DNA from 4 places in the Methylophilus sp. UBA6697 genome. Region 1 is predicted to be linked to each of the others. Evidence: predicted binding sites of a transcription regulator. Region 1 holds the regulator's gene; each other region holds the start of a gene.
The links. The regulator sigma-54, encoded in region 1, starts transcription at its own class of promoters, with help from an activator protein. The targets are predictions, from matches to a motif close to TGGCACNNTTCCTGCT.
Positions count from the first base shown of each region.

Region 2: B3355_RS00045 (circularly permuted type 2 ATP-grasp protein) is a predicted target of sigma-54. The motif match lies at 2,550-2,565, and genes of this name have one in related genera.
Region 3: ssuD (FMNH2-dependent alkanesulfonate monooxygenase) is a predicted target of sigma-54. The motif match lies at 1,351-1,366, and genes of this name have one in related genera.
Region 4: B3355_RS06625 (LLM class flavin-dependent oxidoreductase) is a predicted target of sigma-54. The motif match lies at 2,297-2,312, and genes of this name have one in related genera.

Region 1 is NZ_DKJH01000031.1:4,991-9,206, forward strand. It holds gene lptC (LPS export ABC transporter periplasmic protein LptC) at 1-80, shown strand, start outside; gene lptA (lipopolysaccharide transport periplasmic protein LptA) at 96-752, shown strand; gene lptB (LPS export ABC transporter ATP-binding protein) at 764-1,510, shown strand; gene B3355_RS09055 (RNA polymerase factor sigma-54) at 1,517-3,064, shown strand; gene tyrS (tyrosine--tRNA ligase) at 3,111-4,216, opposite strand, start outside.
Region 2 is NZ_DKJH01000001.1:9,713-13,928, reverse strand. It holds gene B3355_RS00060 (PP2C family protein-serine/threonine phosphatase) at 1-426, opposite strand, end outside; gene B3355_RS00055 (serine/threonine protein kinase) at 423-1,358, opposite strand; gene B3355_RS00050 (YicC/YloC family endoribonuclease) at 1,518-2,423, shown strand; gene B3355_RS00045 (circularly permuted type 2 ATP-grasp protein) at 2,609-4,102, shown strand; gene B3355_RS00040 (alpha-E domain-containing protein) at 4,096-4,216, shown strand, end outside.
Region 3 is NZ_DKJH01000041.1:6,424-10,639, reverse strand. It holds gene B3355_RS10660 (acyl-CoA dehydrogenase family protein) at 1-1,136, opposite strand, end outside; gene ssuD (FMNH2-dependent alkanesulfonate monooxygenase) at 1,518-2,651, shown strand; gene B3355_RS10650 (acyl-CoA dehydrogenase family protein) at 2,660-3,880, shown strand; gene B3355_RS10645 (amidohydrolase family protein) at 3,900-4,216, shown strand, end outside.
Region 4 is NZ_DKJH01000022.1:32,067-36,282, reverse strand. It holds gene B3355_RS06645 (GNAT family N-acetyltransferase) at 1-67, shown strand, start outside; gene B3355_RS06640 (GNAT family N-acetyltransferase) at 91-480, shown strand; gene B3355_RS06635 (HAD family hydrolase) at 510-1,181, shown strand; gene pyrF (orotidine-5'-phosphate decarboxylase) at 1,307-2,131, shown strand; gene B3355_RS06625 (LLM class flavin-dependent oxidoreductase) at 2,383-3,447, shown strand; gene B3355_RS06620 (LLM class flavin-dependent oxidoreductase) at 3,467-4,216, shown strand, end outside.

The DNA of each region.
Region 1 (4,216 bases):
ATTATGTACGCGCACCCGCAGTCGCAAAAACTGCAAGCCCGGCAGCGAAGGCGAAAACAGGCAATCACAAGGGTCGTTGATTCTGGAGAAATGAGTTGAACACGCACAAGCCATTATTTTATGCCACCTGCTTGACCTTATGGGCACTGCTATCGTGGTCAACCAGCGTGCTGGCTGAAGAGTCTGACCGTGACCAGCCGATTGAGCTGGAAGCGGATACCGTGACTGTGAATGATGCCAAAAAAATCAGCATTTATACCGGCAATGTGATCCTCAACCAGGGCACCCTGCAAATCAAAGCCGACAAAATGATTGTGCGTGAAGACCAGGATGGCTTTCAGCACAGTACCTGTACCGGCAACCCGACCACATTCAAGCAAAAACGCACAGGCAAAGACGAATGGATGCAAGGCAGTGGGCAGCGTATTGAATACAACGCGCGCATGGACAAGGTACAGCTATACACCAACGCCTGGGTCAAACGTGGTGAAGACCTGGTCACCGGCGACTACATCAGTTATGACGCCAATGCAGAGTACGCCGAAGTCATTGGCGGCACCAAGGCTAACCCCAATGGTACCGCCGGTAGCCGCGTCAAAGCGACCATTCAGCCCAAGAACAAAACCACGCCGCCTGTGATTGATAACAAGCCAACCTCGCAACAAGGGCTGCGCATGAACCGCTCACTGCAAATCAAAGTGGAACCGGCACCCGCCGACACCACTAATGAGCCTACGAAAGCGCAACCCTAAAGACCGGCCTTATGCAGACAACAGTTTCACCAGATCATAACCACTTACGTGTCAGCCACCTGAAAAAAGCCTATCAGGGACGCACCGTGGTTAAAAACACTACACTTGAGCTACGCAGCGGCGAAGTGATTGGTTTGCTCGGCCCGAATGGTGCTGGCAAAACCACCAGCTTTTACATGATTGTTGGCCTGGTCGCACTGGACGACGGCAGCATTACGCTGAATGGGGCAGATGTCAGCCGCGCGCCCATGCACGAGCGCGCCCGCATGGGCCTGGCTTACCTGCCACAAGAAGCATCCATTTTTCGTAAAATGACGGTGACTGATAATATTTTATCAATCCTGGAAACCCGCCCTTACACGGAAGAAGAGCGTGAAGCGCGGCTGGAGTCTTTACTGGATCAATTACATATCCAGCATATCCGTCACAGCCAGGCCGTCAGCCTGTCGGGCGGCGAGCGCCGCCGCGTAGAGATTGCGCGCTGCCTGGCCACAGATCCAAAATTCATCCTGCTGGATGAGCCATTTGCCGGGATTGACCCGATTGCGGTGATTGAGATCCAGAAAATTATCCGCTACCTGAGCAGCCAGAATATCGGCATTTTGATTACAGACCACAACGTGCGTGAAACCCTGGATATTTGTGACCGGGCGTATATCGTTAATGAAGGCGCTGTGTTTGCCGCAGGCACGCCAGACGAAATCATTCAGAACGAAGGCGTACGTGAAGTCTATCTCGGCAAGAACTTTAGGCTGTAACCTGATATGAAGCAAAACCTGCAATTACGCATCTCACAAAACCTGGCGCTCACCCCGCAACTGCAGCAGTCTATCCGCCTGTTGCAGTTGTCCACGCTGGAGTTAAGCCAGGAGCTGGAAACCATCCTGCAGGAAAATCCGTTGCTGGAAATGGCAGATGGCGAAGAAGGAGAATTTGAAGATAACTCGCCATTGGCCACCAGCTCGACAGACACAGAGCAGGTGGATGCAAGTTCATTTGATGTCGCTACCCAAAACGACCTCACGCCCCCTGCAGAGAGTCTGCGTGATGAACCACGTGACGAAACGAGCGGCACTGAAGGCGAACAACCAAATCTGAATGAAGAATTCACGCCGCCCGAGTTTGAAGATGACTACGAAGAGTTTGGCAGTGCCAGCAACTGGGACGAAGCGGGCCGCAACAACCTCGATGATGAAGATAGTGACTTCTCTCGCCAGGACGCCAGCAACATCAGTCTGCGCGAGCACCTGATCAACCAGATGCAATTGGCACATCTATCCAAGCGTGACATGGATCTGGTGAAATTTTTGCTCGACAGCATTAACGATGATGGTTATTTAGAGCAGGATCTACAGGAGATTGTCGACCTGTTGCCGCCAGAGCTGGAAATTGAGTTACTGGAGCTGGAAACCGCACTGAAATTGATCCAGAACCTGGATCCGATCGGCGTCGGTGCACGTGACCTGCGTGAATGCATCTTGCTACAACTGCAAGTACTGCCGCCTGAGACACCTTATCTGCGTATTGCGATGGCAATTGCCAAAGATCACCTGGCATTGCTGGCCAACAAAGACTTTGTCAAATTGCGCAAGGTACTCACTTGCGACGAAGCCGCGCTCAAAGGCGCGCAACAACTGATCCGCCAGCAAAACCCCAAGCCAGGCAATGAGTTTGCGACCTTTAGCCATGACCACTTTATTCAGCACGATGTCGTGGTCAAAAAAATCAAAGGCATCTGGATGGCGTCGCTCAATGATGGCGTGATCCCCAAATTGCGTATCAATCAGTTGTATGCAGATATCCTCAAGCGCAACCGTGAAAGCTCCGGCCAATATCTGCAGAGCCAGATGCAGGAAGCCAAATGGATGATTAAAAATATCCAGCAACGCTTTTCTACCATCTTGCGTGTGTCGCAAGCGATTGTGGACAGACAGCGCAATTTCTTTGAACATGGGGAAATTGCCATGCGGCCCCTGGTATTGCGCGAAATTGCCGAAGAGCTCGACTTGCATGAAAGCACGGTTTCTCGCGTGACAACGCATAAGTATATGCTCACGCCACGCGGTGTATTTGAACTTAAATACTTTTTTGGCAGCTCAGTCGCCACCGATGCGGGCGGCTCATGTTCTGCCACCGCCATTCGCGCGCTCATCAAACAAATGGTCGCTGAAGAAAACCAGAAAAAACCATTGTCTGACAATCAAATCACCGATACGTTGGCGCAGCAAGGCATTGTGGTTGCGCGCCGCACCATTGCCAAATACCGCGAATCGCTGAATATTCCACCAGCCAATTTACGCAAATCGCTGTAAACCAAAAAGGCCGCAAATGCGGCCTTTTTGAATGAGTAACGCATGTTTACTGGATGGTGATTTTGGCAAACTTGCGCTTGCCCACTTGCGCCACCACGGTCACTCCTTTTGCCAGTGACAGGTTTTTATCATCAACCTTTACGCTATCCAGCTTCACGCCGCCTTGTTGCACGGCACGCATGGCTTCACTGGTGCTTTCCACCAGGCCCGCCTGCTTGAGCAACTGGCTGATACTGATGCTATCACCGTCAATCGCCACTGCTACCTCAGGCACATCATCAGGAATCCCGCCTTTAGCCCTGGTCTGGAAATCTTGCAGGGCTTTTTCAGCCGCCGCCTGGCCGTGGAAACGGGCGACGATTTCCTGTGCAAAACCGACCTTGATATTACGCGGATTGTCGCCAGCAGCCACTTGCACTTTCCACTGAGCGATGGTTTCCAGGGTGGCAAATGACAGCAAGTCGATGTAACGCCACATCAGTTCATCAGAAATCGACATGATTTTGGCAAAAATCGTCTCAGGCGCTTCGCTGATACCGATGTAGTTACCCAAAGACTTGGACATTTTATTCACGCCGTCCAGGCCTTCCAGCAACGGCATCATCAACACGCATTGCTGCGACTGGCCAGCCTGCTTTTGCAATTCACGGCCCATGAGCAGGTTAAATTTCTGGTCTGTGCCGCCCAGTTCCAAATCGGCCTGCAAAGCCACAGAGTCATAGCCCTGCAATAAGGGATACAAGAATTCATGAATCGCGATTGGCTGGTTGCCTTTGAAACGCTTGGAGAAGTCATCTCGCTCCAGCATACGGGCAACCGTATGGCTGGCTGCCAGTTTGATCATGCCCGCGGCACCGAGGTCGCTTAACCACTTGGAGTTAAACACAATCTCGGTTTTGGCCGGGTCCAGAATCTTGAATACCTGTTCGGAATAGGTGTCGGCATTCGCCTTCACCTGTTCGACCGTTAACGGCGGGCGCGTGGTGCTTTTACCCGTCGGGTCACCAATCATGCCGGTAAAGTCACCAATCAGGAATTGAATCTGGTGCCCTAGATCCTGCAACTGGCGTAATTTGTTAATCAGCACGGTGTGCCCGAGATGCAGGTCAGGTGCGGTGGGGTCAAAGCCTGCTTTCACACGCAAGGGTTTGC
Region 2 (4,216 bases), on a different contig from region 1:
TGATTGCACGACTGAGTGATCCTCGGTCTGGTGTTCGACCAGGCCGTTTCGATAGAGATATAAGCGGGAATCACCCACATGGGCGCAAAACAGTTTGTTGTGCTGGATTAGCGCGACGACAATGGTGGTGCGTGGGGATTCCAGCAAACGTTTTTGCAAACGCACATTTTCGATCACATCATGTGCCCGGGCAATTTGCTCACGCAAAAACTGCGCAGGCTGGGTAATCAAAGGCTGCGATTCGCGTTGAAAGGCTTCTATCGTGGTTTTCACCGCGATTTCGGCGGCCACATCCCCATGCTGGTGTCCGCCCATGCCGTCAGCCAGCACCATGAAAATAGCATGCCGGTGGTAAGAATACGCCAGCCTGTCCTGATTGTAAGGCCGCGGCCCCTGGCGGCTACCTTGTGCAATGGTGAATTTCATAGCGGTTTATTCAATACCTTGATGATTTTATCCACCAGCGAACCGCGAGGATCTTCTACCACGCGGATGCCGATCATTTTTTTCTGTAATGAGAACACGCTTTGCGGCCGTAACAGATAGTCCAGCTGCATGCATTCATCAATAATCGCCAGTAATTTTTCAGAGTATATCTGTTTACCGAGCTCAATCGCAGGCACCAGCGTATCATCTTTCAGCCGCACATTGGCCGAGATGGGCGATGCGCGTTGCAAGCAGGCATACATGCTGGCACCTATACTGTAAATATCACTCCAGGGTCCCAGGTGCTTACGGTCTATGTATTGCTCCGGCGGCGCAAAACCCGGTGTGTAAGTCGGCGCTAATGTCACCTCAGACAAGGCCTGGCGCGCTGATCCGAAGTCCAGCAGCATGGGTGAGCCATCCAGGCGGATATAAATATTGGCGGGCTTGATATCCAGATGCAGCAACTTGCGCGTATGCACTTCACGCAAGCCATTGAGCAACTCCACAAACATGCGGATCAGGAAACTCTCGGGCACCGGCTGCGACAAGGCCATGATGTAATCTTGCAGCGATTTGCCGCGCTCGTACTTCATGACCATGTAAACGGTGTTGTTGGCACGGAAGAAGTTTTTCACCCGCACAATATTCTTGTGCTCGATATTGGCCAGCGCCAGGCCTTCTTCAAAAAAGCACTTCATGCCATGTTTATAGGCAGCTTCATTTTTGCCATTGGAGCGGATATGCGTATGCTCGTCACGCTCAGCCAGCGTCACTGGCATATATTCTTTAATGGCGACGGTATTTTTTTGCGGATCCTGCGCCAGATAGACGAAACTGAACCCGCCCAGACTCAGCACCCGTGTAATGGTGTAGTCATGCAGCGCAGTGCCGACCGGCAAGGCAAAATCGAATTTATTAGAAAGCTTCACTAGCGCTTTAACGTCACAATCATGGCTTTTATTAAGGGAAACGCCGAATTAAGTGGCTTGCCGTCTCTGCCATCAAACCGGGTTTCTTTTATCTGTACGCTATTTTCGCATATCGATAGCGCATTTGATACAATCGTCCAGTTTGCCCGGAGCGCGATAATGACTGCCAACAAAACCACAGAAAAAGAAACCAAAAACGCACAGCCCATTTTAAGCATGACCGGCTTTGCCGCAAGTGAAGCCCGTTTTCCGGGCGGCCTGTTGCTGATCGAACTGCGTGCAGTGAATCATCGCTACCTCGAGCTCAACGTCAAAATTGAAGACAGTTTGCGCCAGTTTGAAGCGCTGATACGCGAACAACTGCAAACCCGGCTCGGCCGCGGCAAAGTTGAATGCCGTATGAGTCTCAAGAGTGATAGCGCAGCCACCACCCTGGCGCTCAACCCGGCCATGGTGGCGCAAATTGCACAAACGCTCAAAGACCTGCAACAGCATTTTCCGCAAGCGCAACCGATCAACCTGGTCGATGTCTTCAAACTACCCGGCGTCTTGCAAACCGAAGCGGTGGATGCCGAAGCGATGGCACAAGGCGTACAAAACGGCCTGTCGCGCGGCATTGATGAGTTGATTGCTGCACGCCAGCGCGAAGGTGAAAAGCTCAAACAGGTATTGCTCGATCGCCTGCAAGGCGTGCGTGAACAAATCAGCATTGTTAAACCACTGCTGCCGACGCTGGTGAGCCAATACCAGGAAAAACTGACCGCCAAACTGCAAGAAGCCATGCAGGCCGATGACGACCGCGTGCGTCAGGAAATCGTGCTTTACGCGCAACGCATTGATGTAGACGAAGAGTTGGCACGCTTGCAATCCCATATCACCGAAATGGACCGCATCCTCAATGCCGGTGGCGCCATGGGTAAAAAGCTGGACTTCCTGATGCAGGAAATGAACCGCGAAGCCAATACCCTGGGCTCAAAATCGGTGGCCATCGAAACCACACAAGTGTCTATGCAACTAAAAGTGCTGATCGAACAAATGCGCGAGCAGATTCAGAACATCGAGTAAGCGACTTAAATGTAAAACGGCACTGCACCAAAATCGTGACACTAAAACGCACCGCAATGGTGCGTTTTGCTTTGATAGCAACAGCTAAAAAGCAATAACAATATGATTTAAAACACTATTCTTTGCTGGCACACGGCTTGCTCTTATTTAATTGAATTTTACAAGTAAGGCAAAGGTCCAGCATCATGACGCAATCGGCCAAACAGTTTTTCGATGAAATGCAGGGCTATGGGGGCAATGTACGTGCCATCTATCAGGCGTATAACCGCTGGTTAAGCGATGTACCGACACAACAGCTGGCGGCCAAGCGGGCGGAAGCTGAAGTATTGTTCCGCAGGGTTGGGATTACGTTTAACGTCTATGGCGAAGAGGATGGTGCCGAACGTTTGATCCCGTTTGACGTGATTCCGCGCATGATCTCCGCCAGCGAGTGGGCACACCTAGCCAAAGGCGCCGTGCAACGCGTGCGCGCACTCAATATGTTTTTGCATGATATTTATCATGAGCAGGAAATTATCAAGGCGGGCATTGTCCCGCACAGCATTTTAAGCAACTCACAATACCGGCCGGAAATGGTAGGCGTCAATGTGCCTAACCAGGTGTATGCACATGTGGCCGGTATCGACCTGGTACGCACCAGTGAATCGCAGTTTTATGTGCTGGAAGATAACTTGCGCACGCCTTCAGGGGTGTCTTACATGCTGGAAGACCGCAAAATGATGATGCGGCTGTTTCCGGATTTATTTAAAAAATACCCGATTGCACCGGTCGAGCATTATCCGCACGTATTACTTAATAATTTGCGCTCGGTGGCCCAAACAGGCGTCACTGATCCGACCGTGGTACTGCTTTCACCAGGCGCTTATAACAGCGCTTACTTTGAACATGCCTTCCTCGCCCAGCAAATGGGGATCGAACTGGTGGAAGGCCAGGATTTGTTTGTCCGCAATAACGCCGTCTACATGCGCACCACGCAAGGCCCGCAAAGGGTGGACGTGATTTACCGCCGCATCGACGACGACTTCCTTGACCCTCTGGTGTTCAAGCCCGACTCCCTGTTGGGCGTGCCAGGTCTGCTCTCCGTCTACCGCAATGGTGGCGTCACATTAGCCAACGCCGTGGGCACCGGCGTTGCTGATGACAAGGCGACGTATGTGTACGTGCCGGAGATGATTAAGTTCTACCTGGGTGAATCTCCCATCCTGCAGAACGTGCCTACGTATCAACTCAGCAAGGAAGATGATCTGGCCTACGTGCTGGATCATCTGCCCGAGCTGGTCGTGAAAGAGGTTCAAGGCTCAGGCGGCTACGGCATGCTGGTCGGCCCCACTGCCAGCAAGCAGGAAATTGAAGAATTCCGTTTACGCATCGTCTCGAAACCGGCCAATTACATTGCGCAACCGACATTGGCCTTGTCGACCTGCCCGACGCTGGTAGATCAAGGTATTGCACCACGCCATGTCGACCTGCGCCCATTTGTACTCTCGGGCAAAACAGTCAGTGTCGTGCCAGGTGGCTTGTCGCGCGTGGCGCTCAAGGAAGGTTCACTGGTGGTCAACTCCTCACAAGGTGGCGGTACCAAGGATACCTGGGTGCTGGAGCGTGATGATGTCTGTGTAGAAACCTCGCAGTCGCAAATGGCTGCCCAACAAACAACGCAAGAGGCCGTCATATGTTAAGTCGTACCGCAGATCATTTATATTGGATGGCGCGTTATATCGAACGTACCGAAAACGTGGCGCGCGTACTGGATGTGACTTACAACATGTCGTTGCTGCCTTCCGACAGCAGCA
Region 3 (4,216 bases), on a different contig from region 1:
AGTGGATCGTGCAGCGTATGCGTTCTCAAATTGCGCCAGTGCCGGTCCAGCCGCAGTCCGGCATGCGTCGCGCGGGAGCCTGCCACTTCAAACATCCGGCTGGTGATATCCAGCCCGGTGCGGGTTGCCAGGACCTTGGCGGCACTGATACTGGTCGCCAGCAAGCCACGATCTTCCTCGGTGAGTGCCAGGCCCTTGGCCCAGGCGATATCGAGTTTTTCTGCCGCCTGGTTAGTCAGTGCACGCGTTGCTTCCAGGCCGACCCAAAATTCGCCGTAATGGGCGAGGATGTACGGGTCCTGGCTGGTGATATCAACATTGGCATTTTTCCACGGCCGGGCTTCGCGCAAGGTGTAGTGTTGCGCGTCGTTAAAAGCGCCTTCGGCAATACCGAGGTAGATATTGGTCAATATGAGTTGCGCGATCAGCGGCCGCAAGCAGGCAAACGGGTTGCTGAGTGGCCCGGGCTCGGTGAGTAGCTCGTTTTCTTCCACCCTGACTTTTTCAAAGTTCACGCTGCCGCTGTCGGTTTGGCGTTGGCCAATATTGTCCCAGTCATCGAGGATGGTCACGCCGGTACGCAGGGTTGGGATGGCGGCAATCACCAACTGGCCATCCGTCTTTTTAATGGCAGAAGCAATCAGCATCTCGGAGTCCATCGCGCCCGAGCAAAAGCTTTTTTTGCCTGAGAATTCATGCCAATGGTCATAACTTTTGCACAGCGTACGTTCATCCAGCGGATTGAGCGCATTGCCCCAAAACCAGTTGGATTGCGCGGTTTGCTCGTACCAGCGCTCCCATTGGTCGGGCCGGGAGAAGAGTCGTACGGTTGCCAGCATCAGATGTTGAAAGCCATAGACATGCGCAATCGAGCTGTCTACTTTGGCAAACTCTCTGACCACTTGCAGCGTCTCCTGCCAGTTGGCGCCGTAGCCGCCGTACTGGCGTGGGATGATCAATGACAGCAGACCGCTGTTGCGGATCGCATCCCGTTCCAGTTTTGGCGTACCGCCCTGATGATCCCGTTCCACGGCTGTCAGCGAAAACGATTCAGCCAGTTGCTTGGCCACTGCCAATGCATGCTGGCCTTCATTGAGGCGTGCCGTTGGCGGAATTGCAAAAGTATTTATATTCAAAAGTAATATCCATCTGGTTGCATATGCTTAATAGTTCAGCATGATTTGTGCCAACTCCGGCAGGGGCCGTGAATCACTACTGCTATGGCATCAATTGCCGGATAAGTATAAAAATAATTCTTATAAATCATATGGTTGAGGAAATGTTGAATGGTTTTCCGGCCGCATCGTTTTTTGCCGGACAGCGATCTCCGTCACCCTGTTGCTGAATAATCAGCACACATGCTGCTGATACAGCAGCACCCGCAGAAAATATGCTGATTATTCAGCAACAGCGTTCGGTGTCTTTGTAAGTGACTGAATTTAATGATTTTTATTTGTGGCATGCTCTTTGCACTAGGCTTTCCATGTATGCAGCATGAATAGAAGGAAACACACAACATGGAAATATTCTGGTTTTTACCCACGCACGGTGACCAGCGTTATCTTGGCACCAGCACAGGTGCCAGACCGGCAACACTCTCTTATTTAAAGCAGATTGCACAGGCGGCAGACCGCCTGGGTTACGGCGGGGTGCTGGTGCCCTCCGGGCGCTCTTGCGAGGATGCCTGGGTGATTTCCTCGGCTTTGATCAATGAAACCAAACAGCTCAAATTTTTGGTCGCAACGCGGCCCGGGTTTATTTCACCGGTGGTGTCTGCGCGCATGGCATCGACGCTGGATCGCATTTCCGGCGGGCGTTTGCTGATTAATGTGGTGGCGGGCGGTGACCCGGTAGAGCAGCAGGCGGAAGGCAGCTTCCTGGATCATGATGCCCGCTATGCCGAGGCAGAAGAGTTCCTGTCTATCTGGCGTTCGGTATTGACCGAAGAAGCCGTCAATTATGAAGGTGAATATTTACGCGTCAAAGATGCGAGTTTACCGACCGGCAGCCTGCAAAAGCCTTATCCGCCGCTGTTTATTGGCGGGGCCTCTGAGGCGGCGATCCAGCTCAGTAGCAAGCATATTGATGTGCATTTGACCTGGGGCGAGCCGCCAGCAGCTGTGGCCGAAAAAATCAGGGTCATTCGTGCGGCAGCTGCAGCACAAGGCCGTAGCATCCGTTTCGGCATCCGCTTGCATGTGATTGTGCGCGAGACCAGCGAACAAGCTTGGCAAGCGGCCGACGAACTGATTTCACACGTGACCGATGACACCATTGCTGCGGCACAGGCCGCTGTCGCTAATTTTGATTCGGTAGCGCAAAAACGGATGACCGAATTACACCATGGCCGGCGTGACAAACTCGAGGTCTCACCCAACTTGTGGGCCGGAGTGGGGCTGGTGCGCGGCGGGGCGGGCACTGCGCTGGTGGGTAATCCACAAGAGGTGGCTGACAGGATTAAAGAATATCAGGCACTGGGCATTGATTATTTTATTTTCTCTGGCTATCCGCACCTGGAGGAGTCTTATCGCGTGGCTGAATTGCTGTTTCCCTTATTGCCTGTTCACCAGCAGGCCAGCGCCGAAGTCAGTATCAATACCAATATGACGGGGCCGTTTGGTGCGGCCAAACCGGTCAAGCATGCGGCATAGGAGGGATGATGACTCTGGCACTGAATTCACGCCTGGACGACGTTGAGGCATCACATGGCATTGTGTTTGGCGGCACGCCACGCGAGCGGGCCAAACAGCTTTGCGACTATCTGGCAGAAACCGCGATTGAGCGCGATGCCGCAGGCGGTACACCGTATGAACAGCGTCAGGCGGTACGGGATAGCGGGCTGTTGAAGTTGCTGATACCGAAAACCTATGGCGGCCTAGGCGGCAGCTGGCAGGAAATCTACAGCATTATTCGCCAGATTGCGCGTGTGGACAGCTCGATCGCCCAGGTATTCGCTTTCCAGTTTTTGATGCTGACTTCGATCCGCTTATATGGCAGTGAGGTGCAATGGCAGCACTATTTCAAGCTGACTGCCGCGCAAAACCTGTGGTGGGGCAATGCCTTGAACCCTTTGGATAACCGCACTGTGGCACGTAAAACGGCGGCTGGCTATGTGTTTACCGGGCAAAAGAGTTTTTGCTCCGGCTCCATGGATTCTGACTACCTGATTGTGTCTGCCATTGAAGAAGGCACAGGCAAGTTTCTGGTGGCTGCGGTGCCGACTGATCGTAGCGGTATCCAGCTCAATGGCGATTGGGACAATATCGGCCAACGGCAGACAGACAGTGGCAGCGCTGAATTTAACCAGCTGCGGGTGGAAGACAGCGAATTGCTGATGAACCCTGGCCCGTTGAGCTCGCCATTTGCCAGCCTGCGTTCATTGGTAGCGCAACTGATTTTTACCAATATTTATCTCGGCATTGCCGAAGGCGCGCTGGCAGAAGGTGCGAAATATACGCGTAGCAGCAGCCGGGTCTGGTCCGGCTCTCTGGCGCAGAACATACACGAAGACCCGTTTACCTTGCTGCATTACGGCGAGTTCTGGGCCAGCTTGCATGCGTCGGCCGTGCTGGCAGATCATGCGGCAGGCTTACTCGATCACGCCTGGCAGCAAACCTTGGGCCTGGATGAGCTGACCCGTGGCGAACTGGCGCTGGCAGTGTTCTCGGCCAAGGTCAACGCGACGCGTGCCGGGCTGGATGTCACTACCCGCGTGTTTGAAGTGGCTGGCGCCCGCGCTACCACCGCCAAGCTGCGCATGGACCGCTTCTGGCGCAATTTGCGCGTGTATACCCTGCATGACCCGGTGGATTACAAACTCAAGGATTTGGGCGATTGGGCACTTAACGGTCAGTACCCCACCCCGAGTTTCTACGCCTAACGCATACTAAAGAAAGTTTATGAAACAAAAAATTATCGATCTACGCAACCGTCCTGCATTTCTGCATGACTTTTTTGGCGCTACGCCCAACACCCCTGCTTATGACACTGCCAAATGGCTCAACCAGCGTGTGGGTTCGCTTGAACCCGAGCATTTTCGCCGCTCATATACGGTAGAGGGCTATTTGCAGGAGATCGACCAGGCCGGGATTGATATTGCCGTGGTGGTGGGGCGTGAGACGCCGGACCTGACCATAGACGACCAGCAGATTGCCGACCTGGTCAAACACAGTCCCAAACTGGTGGGCCTGGGTTCGGTGGATATTGAAAGCCGTGG
Region 4 (4,216 bases), on a different contig from region 1:
TTTTTACCAATCTGCCGGATTCGATTCACAGAGCAAGCAGGCATTTCTTGCCAAGCCTGATCATTAATCAATATATGTGAAGGGATGACTATGGAGTTACGTCATATCACTGAAAACGACCTCGATGCGACCTATGTGTTGTTAGCAGAAAATGGCTGGACCCATCGCCTGGGTTCGGTGGCGGAGTTTCGCACGCTGGTCGCGGCCTCACAAATTGCGACGGTTGCGACTGTGAATGATGAGATAGTCGGCTTTATTCGCGCCCTGACGGATAGACAATCCAATGGCTATTTGTCCATGCTGGTTGTGTCTGAAAAATACCGCCGACAAGGCATCGGTCGCGCATTGGTGGAAAGTGTTGTGGGCAGTCATTTACAGGTGACATGGATACTGCGCGCTGGGCGCGAGGGGGCGGTAACATTTTTTGCCAAGCTGGGTTTTGAGTTTTCTACGATAGCCATGGAACGTCGTCGTTTGTAACGAGCGGCTAGCTTATTTCGCTATTGCAAATGGTGGGAGTGTTATTTGATCTTGACGGTACCTTGCACGATCGCATTGAGGGTGTACGTGCATTCGCTAAAGATCAATTCTCCCGCCTGGGGATAGATATCAGGCAATTGGATCATTATGTAGCACGTTTTCTAGCGCTTGATGCGAATGGCAAAGTATGGAAAGACGAGGTTTATGCTCAACTCGTTGAGGAGTTTCAACTGAAAACAGGCCATGTAGTGGATACGTTAGTGACCGAGTATCTGATGCTTTACCCTCGTTTTGCTATTGAGGTGAAAGATGCAACATTTGTTTTGCAGACGTTAAAAGCGTGTGAAGTTGCTATCGGTATTGTCACGAATGGCCGCAGTGATTTGCAGCAGGCGGTGATCAAGTCATTGGGTTTTGGCGCATTTGTCAAAACTATCGTGATTTCTGAAGAAGTCGGATTCCGCAAGCCGCAGCATCAGATCTTTGAGATCGCTCTTGAGCAATTGGGTACTCAAGCTTCTGAAACTACTTTTGTCGGTGATGACCTGTATGCTGATGTAGGCGGCGCGTTAATGGCGGGTCTTTATCCCATCGCTATGCATTGTCGTGAGGCGCCAGATGGCGTGATTTGTGTGAATACTATGAGGGATGTTTTACATGCAATCTGTACAAGGTATGGCTTGCCGGAAAGGGAAGGATGAAATTTGTTTGTATTGAGTTCTCCTGGCGTGCTGCTTTTGTTGGCATATATATGACCCCTGAGCGGGATCGGCTTTGGGTGGCGATTGTGCCTTTCTTTCCGCTTTATTTTAAAAGGCATTAATGGATGCGCTTTATTGAACATTTAAATGCGTCGCAAAAACGTAGTCATTCGTTGTTGTGTGTTGGCTTGGACCCTGATTTGCAGCGCTTTCCGGCACGTTTTGGCCGCAATGACATCTTTGCGTTTAATCGGGCCGTGATTGATGCAACGCACGATGTGGTCTGTGCATACAAGCCACAGGTGGCATATTTCTCCGCCTTGGGCGCAGAGCGTGCGCTTGAAGAAACCATAGATTATATCCATACATCTTACCCGCATATCCCCGTGATTCTGGATGCCAAGCGCGGGGATATAGGCAGTACGTCTGCCCAGTATGCCAAAGAAGCCTTTGAGCGTTATCAGGCCGATGCGGTGACGATTAATCCATACATGGGGTTTGATAGTGCGGCGCCTTTTCTGGCTTATGCGGATAAAGGTGTGATTTTCTTGTGCCGGACATCTAACGCGGGGGCCGGTGATTTTCAGGATTTGCTGGTTGACGGTGAGCCTTTATACCTGCGCGTGGCCAGAAAAATTGCTGATGAGTGGAATCAGGCAAATAACTGTTTGCTGGTGGTAGGTGCAACCTGGCCGGAGCAGATGGCCAGGTTACGCACGGTTGTCGGCGATATACCCTTCCTGGTGCCTGGTATTGGCGAGCAAGGCGGTGATTTGCCCAAAATTCTGCATGCTGGTCAGACGGCTGGTGGACATGGCCTTATCCTGAGTGCGTCCAGAGCGATTCTCTACGCCAGTCAGCACGCTGACTTTGCCGAGCAAGCCAGGGCCTCGGCGCTGCGTTACCTTGAGTTGATCAGGCGTGCACAATCTTCTGCAGGCATTTTGTAGTTGTAATAACAACACTTAAAGTAGGGGAAATGTTTGCATGGCAACAATGCTGTTGGATTTGCGGCTTTTCCTGCTGGTGTGTCTACATTTGTTGAATGTTTAATTGTTTTTAATATTCATATAGATAGCACTATTTATCACTTCCAAGCTAACCCGTAAAACAGTTGGCACGGAACATGCCAATACATCTTCGTAAGTGCATATTTGCAACGGGCAGGCACAAGCTGCTTGCACAACGAAGGAGAAACATTTTGGCTAATCAATTTTATTGGCAATTACCCACTTCAGGCGATGCGCGCTATGGCAATGCGACCAGGCAGCGCCGCGGCGAAGCCTCTGATCCCAACTATCCTGTATTCGGTAACGGCGTGACTGACCCGCGTCGCAATGCGTTCAGTTATTTCGATTACATCCACCAGGTCACCAAAGCGGCTGACCTTTCCGGTTTTAATGGCATTTTTATTCCAGATAATCCGGATGGCGAAGAGCCGTGGATTGTTGCGGGCTACGTCGCACGCAGCACGCAGCGTTTGAAATTGCTGACCCAGTTTGATGCTTCACGCGGTTCTGCCGTCTATGCGGCCAAAAATGCGGTCAGTTTCCAGCGCTATACCGGTGGCCGGTTTGCCTGGCATATCACTGAAGGCAGCCAGGACGAGCGCATCCGCAAGCAATTGGGTGACTTTGTCCCCAAACAGGATATTTTGGCGCGCATTGATGAATTCATCACCGTGGCAAAAGGCGTGTTAACGACCTTCCCGTTTAATTTTGTCGGACGCTTTTTTGAAGTGCAGGATGGCGGTTTTCAAGGACCTTTGTCTGAGCGTCAAGTGCCAAGCATTTATTTGGGTGGCAACAGCACAGAACAGCTTGAGCTATCCGCAAAGCATGCAGATGTGCATGTGCTGGATGCAGTGGAACATGATGCCATTGCGCAGCAAATTGCCGCGTATCGCCAGATTGCACAAGGCCGGGCAGTCGACTTTGCCTTGCGCATAGATGTGCTGGCCCGTGAAACGCGTGAAGAAGCGCTGGAGGATGCCAAACGTTTCCTGAATCAAACCGAGGCTGCTATCCCCGCCGATGACTCCCCATTGTTGTGGCCAGGCTTCTCTGAGCAACATACGGGCGCCAAAGCTTCACTGATTGGTAGCTATGACGAAGTAGCGACTGCCTTGGCGGCTTACGCACATTTGGGCGTGACGCAATTTGTACTGGCCGCGGTGCCGCATTTTGAAGAGGCTTATCGCGTAGGCACGCATGTGTTGCCGCTGGTCCGCCAGTTAACTAATCCTGCGCAAAAGCAAGCCGCTTAGGACTTATAAGGAGAAAATAATGAGCATAGATGTTTTTTGGAGAATTCCAACCCACGGCGAGCCAGGGTCACACCGGGCACGTGATCCTTTCCGTGGTGACTGGTTTCCTGGCAATGACAACAAGACCTTGAGTGGCCTGGGTGGCGGAGGCGACGATGGCTTCACCTATATCGACTACCTGGCAGAAATTGCACGTGCCGCTGAAATTTCCGGCTTCCAGGGCGGTTTGATTCCCTCTTTCCCGAATACGGATGAGCCTTGGGTGATTTCTGCATTCCTGGCCCGCGAGACGAAAAATTTCCGCTTCATGATCCCGTTCCAGCCTGGGTTTCTTAACCCGGTGGTGGCTGCGCGCATGACTGCCAGCCTGCAACGTGCAACCGGGGGCCGCGCCTTATATAACATTATTACCGGTGGTGGCGGTCCTTCACAATTGTGGTGGGGAGACCCGGTCAAGCATGATGACCGTTATGGCCGTACCACTGAGTTCCTGGATGTGCTTAAAGGCATCTGGGCAGGTGGCCCGTTCTCCTATAATGGCCAGTTCTACCAGGTTGAAGATGCAGGCCTGCCAGATCCGCTGTCCAAAGAAGAGTACCCGGAAATATACTTCTCCGGCTCTTCTGACGCCGCGTTGGCTTCGGCTTCCAAGCATGCGGATTACTACCTGTCATGGCTGGAGCCTTTTGACTTGATCAAAGACAAATTTGCGCGGGTGAAAGAGCGCACCGATCACCTCGGACGCAAGATCAAGTGCTCCATTCGTGTC